Thiohalobacter thiocyanaticus: one gene and its partner. The protein of the gene in region 2 interacts with the protein of the main gene of each other region in a pairwise test. Links are inferred from orthologs where the notes say so. Each region holds a gene or a part of one and is shown on either strand. Other genes may lie near its edges.

The links.
Region 1: the proteins of grpE (region 2) and groL interact in binary tests that used the Escherichia coli proteins (3 or more experiments, as listed by UniProt). The link is inferred for Thiohalobacter thiocyanaticus from one-to-one orthologs.

What each region holds. Positions count from the first base shown.
Region 1 is NZ_AP018052.1:624,627-635,752, reverse strand. The notes cover bases 3,512-6,476. They hold groL (chaperonin GroEL), read right to left. Parts: upstream 5,838-6,476; coding sequence 4,185-5,837; downstream 3,512-4,184. Other genes in these bases: groES (co-chaperone GroES), read right to left, coding at 5,883-6,173; CFK21_RS02945 (hypothetical protein), read left to right, coding at 3,512-3,819. Outside these bases: glnE (bifunctional [glutamate--ammonia ligase]-adenylyl-L-tyrosine phosphorylase/[glutamate--ammonia-ligase] adenylyltransferase), read right to left, coding at 1-528; CFK21_RS02955 (PilT/PilU family type 4a pilus ATPase), read left to right, coding at 813-1,991; CFK21_RS02950 (RNA polymerase sigma factor), read left to right, coding at 2,486-3,049; more of CFK21_RS02945, read left to right, coding at 3,049-3,511; CFK21_RS02930 (FxsA family protein), read right to left, coding at 6,636-7,088; divalent-cation tolerance protein CutA, read left to right, coding at 7,418-7,741; CFK21_RS02920 (protein-disulfide reductase DsbD), read left to right, coding at 7,789-10,116; CFK21_RS02915 (GIY-YIG nuclease family protein), read right to left, coding at 10,251-10,541; prsR (PEP-CTERM-box response regulator transcription factor), read right to left, coding at 10,735-11,126.
Region 2 is NZ_AP018052.1:1,775,438-1,782,070, reverse strand. The notes cover bases 1-2,733. They hold grpE (nucleotide exchange factor GrpE), read right to left. Parts: upstream 1,802-2,733; coding sequence 1,199-1,801; downstream 1-1,198. Other genes in these bases: hrcA (heat-inducible transcriptional repressor HrcA), read right to left, coding at 1,992-2,733; dnaK (molecular chaperone DnaK), read right to left, coding at 1-1,109. In the rest of the region: more of hrcA, read right to left, coding at 2,734-3,050; CFK21_RS08225 (NAD(+) kinase), read left to right, coding at 3,258-4,133; DNA repair protein RecN, read left to right, coding at 4,276-5,925; fur (ferric iron uptake transcriptional regulator), read right to left, coding at 6,102-6,467. UniProt on the Escherichia coli protein: Participates actively in the response to hyperosmotic and heat shock by preventing the aggregation of stress-denatured proteins, in association with DnaK and GrpE. It is the nucleotide exchange factor for DnaK and may function as a thermosensor.

The DNA of each region.
Region 1 (11,126 bases), 1.2 Mb from region 2 along the record:
CACCACCAGCGACTGGGGCCGGCCGGCGCTGTCCTTCGGCGTGCCCAGCTCCCTGCACAGCCAGGCATGGAGCCGCTCCAGCGTCACCTGCAGACAAGCCGTGGCCAACTCGGTCAGCTCGCGCAGCACCTCGTCCAGCCCGGCCCAGCCGGCCAGGTCGCGCCAGGCGATGCGCACCATCTCGCGGCGGCGGAAACGGCGCAGGGCCTCGCCCAGGTCGAAGGCGTTGAGCGCCTCGGCGGTCGCCGTCTCGGCCCGGGCCCGCAACTCGCCGCGCGCGGTATCGGCAAGCAGTTCACCGGACTCCAGCAGTTCGGCCAGCAGCCCGGGCTCGCGCTCGCAACTCTGAGCGACATACTCGCTCGCGGCCCAGACCCGGGCCAGGGGGCGCAGGAAATCCGGATGCGCCGGGATGCGCATGTCCTCGGTCTCCGCACGCTCGCGGTAGCGCGCCCAGGCCCGCTGGACATCCTCGCGCAGGATCTCCGGCAGCCCGGCGGCAATCTCCTCAAATGTGACGGGGTTCACACGGGGTCCTTAATGTCGTGTTTTCTCGCAAGTTTACGCCATGTTACGCACTGGCGGCCGACGCTGAAAACGTCCCCGCCAGTCGGATTTTCCCGTCATTGCGAGCGCAGCGCGGCAATCTCGTCACGCAGAATCAACCGGTTGGAGATTGCCACGGCGCTGCGCGCCTCGCAATGACGGCCTGTCCGGGGCTGGCGCCGACGTCTCAAGCCCCATGCCGGCGGGCCGACACAATAGAGAACTTCCAATTGCGGATTTAATTCGTCATCCCGGGGTGAATAAGAATGGAATTCAAGGATTATCTCAAGATCATGGTCATGAAGGACGCCTCCGACCTCTACCTGAGCACGGGGGCGCCGCCCTGCGCCAAGTTCCATGGCCAACTCAAGGTGGTGGAGAAGGCCACCATGACGCCGGAGCGCATCCGCGAGATCGCCTACTCGCTGATGAGCGAAACCCAGCAGAAGGACTTCGAGAAGAAGCCGGAAATGAACCTGGCCATCTCCGAGCACAATGTCGGCCGCTTCCGCGTCAACATCTTCAAGCAGCGCAACAGCATCGGCATGGTGGTGCGCAACATCAAGACCGATATCCCGGCGTGGCAGGACCTGGGGCTGCCGCCCATCCTCACCGACGTGTTGATGAGCAAGCGCGGCCTGGTGCTGTTCGTGGGCGCGACCGGCTCGGGCAAGTCCACCTCGCTGGCCTCGCTGATCGACTATCGCAACACCAACGCCACCGGCCACATCATCACCATCGAGGATCCGATCGAGTTCATCCACTCGCACAAGAAGTCCATCGTCAACCAGCGCGAGGTCGGGCTGGACACCGATTCCTATGAAGACGCCCTGGCCAACACCCTGCGCCAGGCGCCGGACGTGATCCTGATCGGCGAGATCCGCCATCGCGAGACCATGGAGCATGCCATCTCCTTCGCCGAGACCGGCCACCTCTGCCTGTCCACCCTGCACGCCAACAACGCCAACCAGGCGCTGGACCGCATCATCAACTTCTTCCCCGAGGAGAAGCGCGACCAGTTGCTGCTGGACCTGTCGCTGAACCTGCGCGCCTTCATCTCCCAGCGCCTGGTGCAGACCGTCGACGGCCAGCGCACCGCGGCGATCGAGATCCTGCTGGGCACCCCGCTGGTCAAGGAACTGGTGCGCCGCGGCGATGTGCACGAGATCAAGGAGGTCATGGAGAAATCCGAGAACCTCGGCATGCAGACCTTCGACATGGCGCTGTACAACCTCTACATGGAAGGCCGGATCAGCCTGGAAGAGGCGCTGCGCAATGCCGACTCCCCCAACAACCTGCGCCTGCGCATCAATCTCACGGCCGAGGACGCCGAGCAGGCCCTGGCCGAGAAGAGCGAATCCTTCAGTCTGGAGGAGGACGATACCCCGAGCAGCAACATCGCCACCGCCGGCGGCGGGCTGGGGTTGAAGCTGGCGGACGAATGACAGCCCCGTCGTAGTTCGGGTTAGCCTGAAAGGCGTAACCCGACACTCGCCGCGGCCTGTCGGGTTACGCTGCGCTAACCCGACCTACGCCCTTTCCCGCCCCCGATTGTTGGGCTTCGCGCTGCTCAGCCCAACCTGCCTGTCGGACATAAAAAAGCCCCGGCCGGAGTGGCCGGGGCAAGCCTCACAGGGGTGGAGGAGTACGTGTTCGGCGAGAAAACATGGCCTTGAGTGGAGGGAGACAATGTCAACCGAACGGCCCCTGTACACCCTCCTAGACGCCGCCCCTGTCAGATTTATTCCTACCCCCGTCTGCATACTCCATCGCCGGCCCCGCCGCGGGCCGACCGGCAGCGCGGCCCGCACGGCGCCGGGCTGTTTTTTATGGAATAATCCGTTCCGAACAGCCGTCTTGATTTGAAACAACAGCCGCTCCCTCAAGCAGGGGCGGCCTGCAGCCGGCACCACAACCGCCGGGGGCTAGAGGAGAGACAATGAAACTGGTCAAACTTTTCGGCCGGAACCAGGCGTTTCGTCAACGCCTGGAAGGCAACCGGGAACGGCTGTATCGCATCGCCTACTCCTGGTGTCACGAACCGGCGCTGGCAGACGATCTGGTGCAGGAGACTATGGAAAAGGCCCTGAAGAAATCCGGCCAGCTGCGTGAACTGGAGGCGCTGGACACCTGGCTGTTCAGCATCCTCAACAACGCCTGGCGCGATCATTTCCGGCGCAGCCGCGACACGGTGGATATCGACGATATCCCCTTCGTCAGCGACTCCTCGCCGGAGGACGAAGGCCACACCCACCAGGTGGTCACCGAGGTGCGCGGCGCCATCGCCACCCTGCCGATTGGCCAGCGCCAGGTGCTGACCCTGGTGGACCTGGAGGGCTGCTCCTATATCGAAGTGGCCAACATTCTCGGGGTGCCGGTGGGCACGGTGATGAGCCGGCTGTGCCGGGCACGCAGGGCGCTCAAGGAACGCCTGCTGGGCACCGATCTGATGCGCGATGCCGCCACAGATGACAACCCGACCCGTATCAGGAGAATCAAGTAATGTCATCCGACGACAAGCTCATCTCCGACGAGCATCTCAACGCCTTCATCGACAATCAACTCGATGCCGATGAGAAGAGCCGCATCCTGTCGACCATCAAGTCGGACAGCGAGTTGAGCCATCGCGCCTGTGAAATCAAGCGCCTGCGCGAACTGGTCCAGCACGCCTACGAGCTGCCCTCGGAACGTGCCGAGCACAGCGGTCATGGTCGCGCCCTGCGCGGCCCATTGCAGGCCGTGGCTGCCGCCGCACTGCTGGTCGTCGGCGCCGCGGCCGGCTGGATTTCCAATGCCCAGCTGCATCCCGGCAACAATGACCTGGACGTCAAGGCCATGTACCTGGACGAGGAAAGGGCCTTTCAGACCGCGCAGGTCGACGAGGCCCCCACCGTACAGGGCGGGCGCAAGATCCTGCTGCACATCAGTTCCGACGACCCGCAGAAGCTGGAACAGGCGCTGGACACCACCGAGCGGCTGCTCCAGACCTATCGCGCCCGCCACATGCCGGTGGAACTGGAACTGGTGGCCAATGCCGGCGGCCTGAACCTGCTGCGGGCCGACATCTCGCCCTTCGCCGACCGCATCGAGGACCTGCAGTTCAGGTACGAGGAACTGACCTTCTTCGCCTGCCAGACCGCCATCAACCAGATGCTGGAGCGCGAGCACCGCGACCAGGTGCCGCCGCTGCTGCCGCAGGCCCTGACCACGCCCAACGCGCTGGACCAGATCCTGACCCGGCTGCAGGAGGGGTGGGTGTATATCAGCGTCTGATCGATCCGCTTGCGCGGAGACAGAAAACGGGCCCTCGCGGCCCGTTTTTTTTGATGACGGAAACAGAGCGCAGGTCGGGCCAGCGCAGCGTAACCCGCATGCCGCGGTGGATGTCGGGTTACGCCTTCCAGGCCAACCCGACCTGCGGTACTTCCGCGGTATCAAAAAACGGGTCTTCACGGCCCGTTTTTTGATAAAGGAACGTCATCCCCGCGCAGGCGGGGATCCAGATACCGCGCGGTTGCTGGATTCCCGCCTGCGCGGGAATGACGGGAAAAGCGAATTCCTCAATCCCTGATCCCACAAAAAAACCCCGCCACAAAGGGCGGGGTTCTTCGTTTCTGACGACAGCAGAACGGTTGGGCTTACATCATCCCCATACCGCCCATGCCGCCCATGCCGCCCATGTCGGGGGCGCCGGCGCCGGCGCCCTCGCCTTCCTCGGGCATGTCAGCCACCATGCACTCGGTGGTGATCATCAGACCGGAGACGGAGGCGGCGTTCTGCAGGGCCGAGCGGGTCACCTTGGTCGGGTCCAGGATACCCATCTCGATCATGTCGGCGTACTCGCCGGTGGCGGCGTTGTAGCCGTAGTTGCCACTGCCTTCCTCGACCTTGGCCAGGATGACGGAGGGCTCCTCACCGGTGTTGCCGACGATCTGACGCAGCGGCTCTTCCATGGCGCGGCGGGCGATGTTGATGCCGACGTCCTGATCGTGGTTGTCGCCGGTCAGTTTCGCGATACCGGCACGGGCACGGATCAGGGCCACGCCGCCGCCCGGCACCACGCCTTCCTCGACCGCCGCACGGGTGGCGTGCAGGGCGTCCTCGACGCGCGCCTTCTTCTCCTTCATTTCCATCTCGGTGGCGGCACCGACCTTGATCACGGCCACGCCGCCGGCCAGCTTGGCCACGCGCTCCTGCAGCTTCTCGCGATCGTAATCGGAGGTGGCCTCCTCGATCTGGGTGCGGATCTGGGTCACGCGCGCCTCGATGTCTTCCTTCTTGCCGACACCGTCGATAATGGTGGTGTTTTCCTTGGTGACCTGCACCTTCTTGGCGTTGCCCAGCTCATCCAGGGTGGCCTTCTCCAGGCTCATACCGGTCTCTTCGGAGATCACGGTACCGCCGGTCAGGACCGCGACATCCTGCAGCATGGCCTTGCGGCGGTCGCCGAAGCCCGGGGCCTTGACGGCGCAGACCTTGACGATGCCGCGGATGCTGTTGACCACCAGGGTGGCCAGGGCTTCGCCCTCGATGTCCTCGGCGATGATCATCAGCGGCTTGCCGGCCTTGGCCACGCCTTCCAGCACCGGCAGCAGCTCGCGGATGTTGGAGATCTTCTTGTCGTGGATCAGGATGTAGGGGTCATCCAGCTCGGCGCTCATGCTCTGCTGGTTGTTGACGAAGTACGGCGACAGGTAGCCGCGGTCGAACTGCATGCCCTCGACCACGTCCAGCTCGTTGTACAGGGAGGTGCCTTCCTCGACGGTGATCACACCTTCCTTGCCGACCTTCTCCATGGCATCGGCGATGGTCTTGCCGATGGACTCGTCGGAGTTGGCGGAAATGGTGCCGACCTGGGCGATGGCCTTGGTGTCGGAGCAGGGGTTGGAGAGCTTCTTCAGTTCCTCGACGGCGGCGATCACGGCCTTGTCGATGCCGCGCTTGAGGTCCATCGGGTTCATGCCGGCGGCCACGGCCTTCATGCCTTCCTTGAAGATGCTCTGGGCCAGCACGGTCGCGGTGGTGGTGCCGTCACCGGCCACATCAGAAGTCTGGGAAGCGACTTCCTTGACCATCTGGGCACCCATGTTCTCGAACTTGTCCTTGAGCTCGATCTCCTTGGCGACGGAGACGCCGTCCTTGGTCACGGTGGGAGCGCCGAAGGCCTTCTCCAGCACCACGTTACGGCCCTTCGGGCCCAGGGTGACCTTGACCGCGTTGGCCAGGATGTTCACGCCCTTGACCATGCGCTGACGCGCATCATCACTGAATCTGACTTCTTTCGCTGACATATTGCTAATCCTCTCCTGAAAATTCTGTTATGCGGCGGCCCGGGCTCAGCCCTCGATGACGGCCATCACGTCTTCTTCACGCATGACCAGCAGATCCTGGTCCTCAACCTTGACCTCGGTGCCGGAGTACTTGCCGAACAGGACCTTGTCGCCGACCTTGATGTCCAGCGGACGCAGTTCGCCGTTCTCCAGGATCTTGCCGTTACCGACGGCAACCACCTCACCGCGGATGGGCTTTTCGGTTGCCGAGTCCGGGATCACGATCCCACCGGCCGTGGTGCGTTCTTCTTCCATACGCTTGATGATCACGCGATCATGCAACGGACGAATATTCATCTGGCACTCTCCTTAAAAACCAAAGATGGTCATTGGGTTGTGAGTGTTAGCACTCGTTTGTAGTGAGTGCTAATAATAGCGGCGGCGATTGGAGTTTCAAGGGGGATGCGATTAAATTTATTTTCTCATGGAAAAACAGGTTTAATCTCAGGCGGGGAAACCGGCCCGAATGGGGCATATTCCGACCGCGCCATCCCCGCGCAGGCGGGGATGACAGGAACAGAGCGTAGGTCGGGTTAGCGCAGCGTAACCCGACATGCCGCGGTGGATGTCGGGTTACGCCTTCCAGGCTAACCCGACCTACGGTACTGCTGGATTCCCGCCTGAGCGGGAATGACGGATTTAATGCCGCATCGCAGGGTGGGTGAAGGCGCATTGCGCCGCAGCCCATCGTGGACCGACAGCGGTGCGCTGGGTTGCGCTGCGCTCCACCCATCCTACATTGACTTATAATATACTGTTTTATTTATCATTTTCACGCGTATATTCGCCTTCCAGCGTCACCGGCCCCTTGGGCTGGCCGCCGGCGGGGCCGGCGCCCGGCGGCGGTCCGCCGCCCAGCTGACGGGCGATCCAGGCCCGGATCAGGGCCTGGCGCAGGGGCGGGATCAGGCCGAGAAAGCCCAGGGCGTCGGTGAAAAAGCCCGGGGTCAGCAGCAGGACGCCGCTGATGACCAGCACCACCCCTTCCAGCATCTCCACCGCCGGCAGTTCGCCGCGGGCCATGGACAGCTGCAGCCGCTGCAGGGTGGAAAAGCCCTGGAAGCGCAGCAGCAGGGCCCCCAGCACGGCGGTGAATACGACCATGAAAACCGTGGGGACGGCGCCGATCCAGCCCCCGACCTTGATCAGGAAATAGATCTCGACCAGGGGGACGCTGAGAAACAGCAGGAGCAGTACGGCGAAGGGATTCATCCCCGGAACCATAACGGATGGCCCCGGGGGCGGCAACATCAGTATCCGCCGCTTCCGGCATCCCCCCCACCTTCCGGCATCCCCCACCTTCCGTCATCCCCCCCACCTTCCGTCATCCCCCCCACCTTCCGTCATCCCCCCACCTTCCGTCATCCCGGCGCAGGCCGGGATCCAGAACCCGCCGCGGTCAGTGGATCCCGGCCGGAGCCTGTGCCGGTGCAGGCCGGTACCGGGATGACGTCTGAGGGGAAATGAAATATCCCCCCAGCCTCAACCGTCTCTGCCCTCAAGGGTTTCCCTCAATCACCGACTTGGTTATCTTCCCGCCCATGAAGGACAAATACTGCATCGTGCTGGTTACCGCACCGGAAGCCGACGCCCGCACCATCGCCCGTGCCCTGGTGGCCCAGGATCTGGCGGCCTGCGTGAACATCGTGGCGAATCTCACTTCGGTCTACCGCTGGCAGGGCGAGGTGGAGGAGGACACCGAGCAGCTGCTGGTGATCAAGACCCGCCGCGATGTCCTGGAGGCCCTGAAGGCGGCCGTGCTGGAAGCCCATCCCTATGAACTTCCGGAAATTATCGCAGTCCCAATTGTGGATGGCCTGAGCGGCTACCTGGACTGGATCGACGAGAGCGTACTGCTTCAATGACACCCATATCCCTGACTTCCCCGTCATGCCGGCGCAGGCCGGCATCCATGCATCTGACCCCGCTGGGTTCCGGTCTGCGCCGGAACGACGGGAAAGAGGCCACGGCCAGGGGTTTCCCGGCACTGCGCTTCCTCGGCCTGCTGTTGTCCCTGTTGCTGCTGCCGCTGCAGTCCCACGCCCTCTGGGGCGATGACGAACTGCTGTCCGCCGACGAGGCCTTCGCCATCAGCGCCGAAATGGCCGGTCCGGACCGGGTGCGCGTGACCTGGGACATCGCCGACGACTTCTACATGTACCGCCAGCGGGTGCAGCTGCACTCCGATACCGCGGGGGTGACGGTCGGCACGCCGGAATTTCCTGCCGGCAAGATGAAGCAGGACGAGACCTTCGGCGAGGTGGAGGTCTACTTCGACAAACTCAGCATCACCGCGCCGGTGGAGCGCACCGCCGGTGCCCCGGCCGAGTTCGTGCTGCGCGCCGTCTCCCAGGGCTGCATGGAATCGCGCGGCATCTGCTACACCCCGCACACCCAGAAGCTCACCCTGGCCCTGCCCGCCGCGGCGGCCGCCAGCGGCGACGCCGCCCCGCCGACCGGCGAACAGAGCTTCGGCGGCGGCGGCTTCGGCATGGAGAGCGATCTGCTCGACGTCGACGACGCCTTCCAGCTGGAGACCGCCGTCATCGACGGCAATACCCTGGAGGCACGCTGGGAGATCGCCCCCGGCTACTATCTCTATCGCGACAAGTTCAGCTTTCAGCTGCTTGAGGGCGAAGGCGTGGCGCTGGGCACGGCCGACTTCCCCGCCGGCGAGATGAAGGACGACGAGACCTTCGGCCGGGTCGAGGTCTATCACGACGGCGTCACCGCCACCCTGCCGCTGCAGCGCACCGCGACCGACCCGACCGCCATCCGCCTGTCCATCGGCTACCAGGGCTGCGCCGAGGGCCGCATCTGCTACACCCCGCAGACCCGCGAGGTCAGCCTGGAACTGCCGCAGGCCGCCGCCACCGTCGCCGAGCTGAGTGTCGATGACAGCGCAGCCGCCGCCCCCCCGGTCACCGAACAGGACCGCATCGCCCAGAGCCTGGCCAGCGGCAACACACCGCTGGTGATCCTGACCTTCTTCGGCTTCGGCCTGCTGCTGGCCTTCACCCCCTGCGTGTTCCCGATGATCCCGATCCTGTCCTCGATCATCGTCGGCCAGGGCGAAGACATCACCACCCGGCGCGCCTTCACCCTGTCGCTGGTCTATGTGCTGGCCATGGCCCTGACCTACACCGTGGCCGGCGTGATCGCGGGCCTGTCCGGCGAGAACCTGCAGGCGGCCTTCCAGAACCCCTGGATCCTGGGCAGCTTCGCCACCGTGTTCGTGCTGCTGTCGCTGTCCATGTTCGGTTTCTACGATCTGCAGATACCGGCCTCCTGGCAGAGCAAGCTCAGCGAGATCAGCAACAAGCAGCAGGGCGGCACCCTCACCGGCGTGGCCATTATGGGCTTCCTGTCCGCGCTGATCGTCGGCCCCTGCGTGGCCGCGCCGCTGGCCGGCGCGCTGATCTACATCGGTCAGACCGGCGACCCCTACCTGGGCGGGGCGGCCCTGTTCGCCCTGAGCATGGGCATGGGCGCGCCGCTGCTGGCCATCGGCACCGGCGCGGGCAAGGTGCTGCCGCGCGCCGGCGACTGGATGAACGCCATCAAGGCCACCTTCGGCGTGCTGCTGCTGGCCGTGGCCATCTGGATGCTGGAGCGCATCATCCCCACCGCCGCCGCCATGCTGCTGTGGGCCGCCCTGCTCATCATCAGCGCCATCTACATGGGCGCCATGGACCGGCTGGACGTGGACGCCAGTGGCTGGCAGAAGCTGTTCAAGGGCATGGGGGTGGTGCTGCTGGCCTGGGGCGTGATCCTGCTCATCGGCGTGGCCGCCGGCGCCCGCGACACCCTGCAGCCGCTGCGCGGGCTGGCACTCGCCGGCGGCGGCACCACCGCCCAGGCCCAGGCGCAGGGCATCGAGTTCAAGACCATCAAGAGTCTGGATGACCTGCAACGCGAGGTCGCCGCCGCCTCGACTCAGGGCAGGAGCGTGCTGCTGGATTTCTATGCCGACTGGTGCACCGACTGTCACCGCATGGAGAAGAACACCTTCAGCGACCCGCAGGTGCAGCAGGCCCTGGCCAACACCGTGACGCTGAAGGCCGACGTCACCGCCAACGATGACATCGACAAGGCCCTGCTCAAGCATTTCCGCATCCCCGGCCCGCCCAGCCTGATCCTCTACGATGCCAGCGGCGAGGAACTGCGGCGCTATCGCATCATGGGCTACATGGGGCCTGAGGAGTTCGCCGCGCATGTGAATGCGGCGTTTGGGGGGTGAGTGAGGAGTGACCCCTTCATTCTCTCGCCGTTAATTATCCCGTCATCCCCACGCAGGCGGGGATCCAGACTCAGCCATCCCCATGGATTCCCACCTGCACGGGAATGACGGAATAGTGGGCTTCGCGGACAGCATCACAACAGATCTGAATACAGATCCCGCCACTGCGGATTCATTTTTTCAATCGCCCGCAGTTTCCAGGCACGCCTCCACTTCTTTATCGCCTTTTCCCGGCAAATTGCCGAATCCATGTTTCCATGCCACTCATACCATACGAGCATGGTGACACCGTATTTTCGTGTAAACCCTTCAACCGCATGAGTTCTGTGCTCCCAGACACGCTTCACGATATCTGAGGTTACACCTGTGTAAAGGGTTCCATTTCTTTTACTGGCGAGGATATAAACGCACGGCTGCCTTTTCATTACCCAACCTCCATGTCGGATAACAAACGGTTCTAGTGTCTGTGATTGCAGTGGTCTCTGGATCCCGGCCTGCGCCGGGATGACGGAAGAGGGAGGCCGCCCTCACGCCTCACGCCTCACGCCTCACGCCTCACGCCTCACGCCTCACGCCTCACGCCTCACGCCTCACGCCTCACGCCTCACGCCTCACGCCTCACGACTTCAGATTATATTTCTTCAACAGGTCATACATGGTCGGCCGGCTCACACCGAGCAGTTCGGCGGCCTGGGAGATCTTGCCGCCGCAGTGGTTCATGGCGCGCAGGATGGCCTGCTTCTCGGCCTGTTCGCGGATCTCGCGCAGGTCGAAGCTCTGATCGTCGTTGGCGTGGTCGCCGCCGAGCTCGAGGTCGCGGGCGGTGATCTGCTTGCCCTCGGCCATGATCACGGCGCGCTTGACGCGGTTTTCCAGTTCACGGACATTGCCGGGCCAGTGATAACCTTCCAGCGCGGCGATGGCATCCTTACTGAAGCTCTTGATCTTGTTGCCGTGCTGCTCGCTGAAGCGTTCCAGGAAGGCGCGCGCCAGCAGCAGCACGTCGCCGA
Region 2 (6,633 bases):
GCCTCGTCCGGGTTGACGTCCTTGCGCGGCTCCTTGCCGAAGAAGTCCTTCACCGCCTCCTGCACCTTGGGCATGCGGGTCATGCCGCCGACCAGGATGACGTCATTGATATCGCCGACCGACTCGCCGGCATCCTGCAGTGCCTTCCTGCACGGCTCGATGGTGCGGGCGATCAGATCCTCGACCAGCGATTCGAACTTGGCCCGGGTCACCTTGACGTTGAGGTGCTTGGGTCCCGAGGCATCCGCCGTGATGTACGGCAGGTTGATGTCGGTCTGCTGGCTGGAGGACAGTTCGATCTTGGCCTTCTCGGCAGCCTCCTTGAGACGCTGCATGGCCAGCGCGTCGCCGCGCAGGTCGATGCCGCTGTCCTTCTTGAACTGCTCGGCCAGATAGTCGATCAGACGCTTGTCGAAGTCCTCGCCGCCGAGGAAGGTGTCGCCGTTGGTGGACAGCACCTCGAACTGGTGCTCGCCGTCGACGTCGGCGATCTCGATGATGGAGATATCGAAGGTGCCGCCGCCCAGGTCGTAGACCGCGATCTTGCGATCGCCCTGGGCCTTGTCCATGCCATAGGCCAGCGCGGCCGCGGTCGGCTCGTTGATGATGCGCTTGACCTCCAGACCGGCGATCTTGCCGGCGTCCTTGGTGGCCTGGCGCTGGGAATCATTGAAATAGGCCGGCACGGTGATGACCGCCTCGGTCACGGCTTCGCCCAGGTAGTCCTCGGCGGTCTTCTTCATCTTCTGCAGCACGCGCGCGGAAACCTCGGGCGGGGCCATCTTCTTGCCCTTGACCTCGACCCAGGCGTCGCCGTTGTCGGCCTTCATGATCTTGTAGGGGACCAGATCGATGTCCTTCTGGACCTCGTCGTCCTGGAAGCGGCGGCCGATCAGGCGCTTGATGGCGAACAGGGTATTGGTCGGGTTGGTCACCGCCTGGCGTTTGGCCGCCTGGCCGACCAGGACCTCGCCGTCCTCGGCATAGGCGACAATGGACGGCGTGGTGCGGTCACCCTCGCTGTTCTCGATGACGCGGGCCTTGCCGCCCTCCATCACCGCCACGCAGGAGTTGGTGGTGCCCAGATCGATTCCGATGATTTTTCCCATAGCTGTTCTCCAAATGGATCTTGTCTGTGTTCCCTGATTGCTCAGTTATCCGATGTCTGCCCCACTAGATGTGGGCGATTCCCGTCGTTTCAAGCACGTTCATCGATTTGCGGCGAATCCTGGGCCGGGGCCCGCGACACCATCACCATGGCCGGGCGGATCAGCCGGTCGTTGAGGGTGTAGCCCTTCTGGATGACGGTGACCACGGTGTTGGGCTCGACATCGCTGCGTTCCTGCATCGACATGGCCTCGTGGTATTCGGGATTGAACTTCTGGCCCTGGGGATCGATCTGCTGGATCCCGAACCGGGCCATGCTGTCGGCCAGCATCTTCAGGGTGAGCTCGGAACCCTCCCTCAGCTTGACCGGGTCGACCTCGTTGCCCTCGCCGGCGGCGGCTATACCCATCTCCAGGCTGTCCCTGACCGGCAGCAGGTCGTTGGCGAATTTCTCCAGGGCGAACTTGTGGGCATTGGCCACGTCGCGCTCGGCGCGCTTGCGCAGGTTGTCCAGTTCGGCCTGCAGGCGGATGCACTGATTCCAGTGTTCGTCGGCCTTGTTGCGGGCATCCTCGAGCAGGGCCTGCATCTCCTCGGGCCGGGCCCCGGCGTCGCCCGGCGCCGCGGCCGCAGGTGCCTCCTCGTCGCCTGCGTCCGCATTGGCCTCGGTCGTCACCTTCTCCTGGTCGGACATAAATAATCTCCGTAATTCAGATTGTTAAATAATATTCGTGAAATTCTACATTAAATTAGGATGCCGACGACAGCCACGCCGTCTGCCGAAACTGCGGGCCCCTCAGCGCAGCCCTTCTATGCCCCTCGGGTACTCACACAAGGGAGGGGCAAAATGCCTCGCTGCGCGGGCTTTGCGTCCTATTTGGGGATCAGTTCCTGGAATTCAAGGCCGCGCCCAGGAGACGGGCGGTGGCGTCGACGATGGGGATGATGCGGTCGTAGGCCATGCGGGTGGGCCCGATCACGCCCAGCACCCCGATGACCTCGCCCTCGACCGAATAGGGGGCGGTCACCAGGCTGCACTCGTCCAGCACCTGGTAACCGGACTCCTCACCGATGAACAGCTGCACCCCGTTGGCGCAGATGCACTTATCCAGCAGGTGCAGGATGTCACGTTTGCGGTTGAAGGCCTCGAACAACTCGCGCAGCTTCTCCACGTCGGACAGCTCGCGGAACTGCATCAGGTTGGTCTGGCCGGCCAGGACATAGTCCTCCTCGTCGCTGTCCTCGCCGGAGAACACCTTTTCGGCCACCGAGACCACCGACATCATCAGGTCGTTCATGTCCTGGCGCGCCTGCTGCATCTCGTCGATCAGGTGGGTGCGCACTGCGTGGATGTCCTTGCCGGCGAAGTGGGCATTGAGGAAATTGGAAATGGTCTCCAGTTCCGAGGCACTGAAGGTGCGCTCGGTCTGGATGATGCGGTTCTGGACCTCCTTCTCGTTGATCACCAGGATCACCAGGATCCGGTTCTGCGACAGCGGCAGGAAGTCGATCCGCCGCAGCGCGACGTGCTCGCGCCGCGGCAGGGTCACCACCCCGGCCATCCGGGTGATGTCCGAGAGCAGGTTGGAGGCGGTCTCGATCAGGCGCCCGGAATCGGTCTCCTCGGCCCACAGTTCCTGGCGCAGCTGCTCGACCTGCACCGAGTCCAGCGGCTGGATGTTGAGCAGGCTGTCGACGAACAGGCGGTAGCCCTGCACCGTCGGGATGCGGCCGGCCGAGGTATGCGGCGCGGCGACGAAGCCCATCTCCTCCAGGTCGGACATGACGTTGCGCACCGTGGCCGGACTCAGGTCCAGACGCGAGTCCCGCGCCAGGGTACGCGAGCCGACCGGCTCACCCTCACGGATATAACGGTCGATCAGCACCCGCAGCAGGTGCTGGGCGCGTTCGTTCATCAACTCGGTGGGAGGCTGCCTGCTCATGTGTGGTCAGGGGGTGGCTAGGGTTGGATTCGATCTTAGCACTCAATGAAAAGGAGTGCTAAGTCCTTGACAGGCTAGCAACCCGCTGCGCCCGGGTCAAGCCGGGACAATGGCGAAAATTTCAACATGATTAGGATGTTGGCGCCGGCGAGCATTGCCGCTGGCGGGGTGCTCGTGCTACTGTCGCCAGCATTCAAGGGGGAAGCAATGCACAACGAATTTTCCCGGATCGGCCTGATCAGCAAAACCGGCGACCCGCGGGTGCGCGACACCCTGCACCGGCTCATCACCTACCTGCGCGGACGCGGGCTGGAGATCCTGCTGGAGGCCGACATGCGCGAACGCATCGACACCGGCGACCTGCCGCTGCTGGAGCGCCCGGCCCTGGCCGGCGCCTGCGACCTGGCCATCGTGGTCGGGGGCGACGGCACCATGCTCAACGCCGCCCGCGACCTGGCCCCGGCCGGCGTGGCCCTGATCGGCATCAACCTGGGACGGCTGGGCTTCATGACCGACATCCTGCCCGAGGACATGACGGATGATCTGGACCGGATCCTCAGCGGCCAGTACCGCGAGGAATCCCGCACCCTGCTGCATGCCCGCGTCCTGCGCGGGGACCAGGTGGTCAACGCAAGCGATGCACTGAACGACGTGGTGGTGCACAAGTGGGATATCGCCCGCATGATCGAACTGGAGGTGCACATCGACGGCAACCTGCTCAGCACCCAGCGCGCCGATGGTCTGATCGTGTGCACCCCCACCGGATCGACCGCCTATGCCCTGTCCGGCGGCGGGCCCATCCTGCACCCGCGGCTGGATGCCTTCGGTCTGGTGCCCATCTGTCCGCACAGCCTGAACAACCGCCCCATTGTCATCGACGATGCCGCCATCATCGATATCGGTCTGCACGGGGACGATACCCAGGCCCAGGTCACCTGCGACGGCCAGGTCAATTTCACCCTGATGCCAGGCGATCGGGTACGGGTATGCCGACACGAACACCAGCTGCGCCTGATCCATACGCCGGGCTATGATTATTTCGGCATCCTGCAGCGCAAGTTCGGCTGGGGCGTGCATTCGTGAGTGTTTGCAATCACCCAGTGAAAGAATCACGTCATTGCGAGGAACAAAGTGACGAAGCAATCTCCAGACGTTACAGCCGACGTAAAGGGATTGCCGCGCTGCGCTCGCAATGACGAACGCTGAGCACGCTTCTGTGACGCCTATGCTGACCCACATCCACATCCGCGACTTTGTCATCGTCGACGAACTGGAACTCGATTTCCGTGCCGGCATGACCGTGCTGACCGGCGAGACCGGTGCGGGCAAGTCCATCCTGATCGACGCTCTGGGCCTGGCACTGGGCGACCGTGCCGACACCGGCGTCATCCGCCACGGCTGCGACCGGGCCGAGGTGGCGGTGCTGTTCGACCTCGGCGCCCTGCCTGCACTCCAGCAGACGCTGGAGGAAATGGATCTCGCCGCCGGCGGCGAATGCCAGCTGCGCCGGGTGATTCTGCGCGAGGGCCGCTCGCGCGCCTATATCAACGGCAGCCCGGTGCCGGTACAGCAACTCAGGGCCATCGGCGACCGTCTGGTCGATATCCACGGCCAGCACGAACACCAGTCGCTCATGCAGCGCGACACCCAGCGCAGGCTGCTGGACAGCTACGCCGGCCACACCGACGCCATCAGTCGGCTGGCCGCGGCCTACCGCCAGTGGCGCGAGCGCAGACAGGCCCTGGATGAACTGCAGGACGCCGCCCGTCAGCGCGACGATCGGCTGGACCTGCTGCGCTTCCACCTCGACGAGCTCGAACGCCTGGCGCCCGCCCCCGGCGAGTGGGAGGCGATCGAGGCCGAGCACCGGCGCCTGGCGCATGCCGGCGAACTGATCGAACGCTGCAACCAGACCCTGGGCTGGCTCTATGACGACGAACTCAGCGCCGACGGCCTGCTCAGCCAGGGCGTGGATGCGCTGGAACGCTTCGAGACCGTCGATGACCGGCTGAAAGGCGTACTGGAACTGCTGGGCACGGCTCAGGTCCAGACACGCGAGGCGGCCGACGAACTGCGCCGCTTCCTGGACCGGCTGGAGCTGGACCCGGAGCGGCTGCAGTATCTGGAGAGCCGCATCGCCGCCCTGCAGCAGCTGGCACGCAAGCACCGGATCGAGCCGGCGGCGCTGCCACAGCTGCTGGAGGATACCCGCACCGAACTGGCCCGCCTGGAACAGGCCGACCAGAACCGCGACGCCATGGCACAGGAAATCACCGCACTGGAGCAGGCCTGGCGCGAGCAGGCCCTGGGGGTGCGCAGGCAGCGGCGCAAGGCGGCCGCCGATCTGGGCCAGGCCATTACCGAGGGGATGCAGGAACTGGGCATGCCGGGTGGGCGCTTCGAGGTGCAGGTCGAAGCGCTCGAGGACGAGCAGCCGAGCCGACATGGCCTGGACCGGATCGAGTTCCGGGTCAGCGCCAACCCGGGCCAGCCGCCGCAAGCCCTGGCCAGGGTCGCTTCAGGCGGCGAACTCTCCCGCATCAGCCTCGCCATCCAGGTGGTGGCCAAGGATGCCGCCACGACCCCCACGCTGGTATTCGATGAGGTCGACAGCGGCATCGGCGGCGCCATTGCAGAGGTGGTGGGCCGCCAGCTGCGCGGCCTGGGCGAACGCAGCCAGGTGCTGTGCGTGACCCATCTGCCGCAGGTCGCCGCCCAGGCCCACCAGCACTACCAGGTGCACAAGCTCACCGGCGACGACAGCACCCGCACCCGCATCCGTGCGCTCAGCGACACCGAGCGCAGCGACGAGATCGCCCGCATGCTGGGGGGATGGAGATCACCGATTCCACCCGCCGGCACGCCGAGGAGATGATCGCGCGGGCGCAGCAGGGAGAAGCGAAGAAAAAGAAGGGAAAGAAGAAAACGGCGCAGCGGAAATAACAATCCTCGTCATTGCGAGGCGCGAAGCGCCGTGGCAATCTCGTTCGGGCTACCGCCACCGTTAGGAGATTGCTTCGCGTTGCTCGCAATGACGAGGGAGCAAGGAGTTTAACCCTCCTTGCGGCACTTCTCGCACACCCCGTAGATGTACAGGCTGTGGTCGGTCATTTCGTAACCGGCCTTCTCGGCGATCTTGTGCTGGCGTTCCTCGATGACCTCGTCGACGAACTCGTCCACCCGGCCGCATTTGACGCACAGGATATGGTCATGATGCTCGCCCTGGGACAACTCGAACACCGAATGCCCGCCCTCGAAGTGATGGCGCGTGACCAGGCCGGCGGTCTCGAACTGGGTCAGAACCCGGTAGACCGTGGCCAGGCCGATATCCTCTCCGGCCTCCAGCAGGGCCTTGTAGACATCCTCGGCACTGAGGTGACGCTGCTCGTTCTGTTCCAGAATTTCCAGGATCTTCATCCTGGGCAGGGTGACCTTCAAACCGACTTTGCGCAGATCCTGTGATTCCACCTGGCTGTCCTCATGCCGTGTCCGTGAATCGCCGCCACAATTGGGTTATCATGCCGCGCACAACGCCCAGACGTGACCGGTATTTTTGATACTTATGCGAAAGCTTCTCATTTCT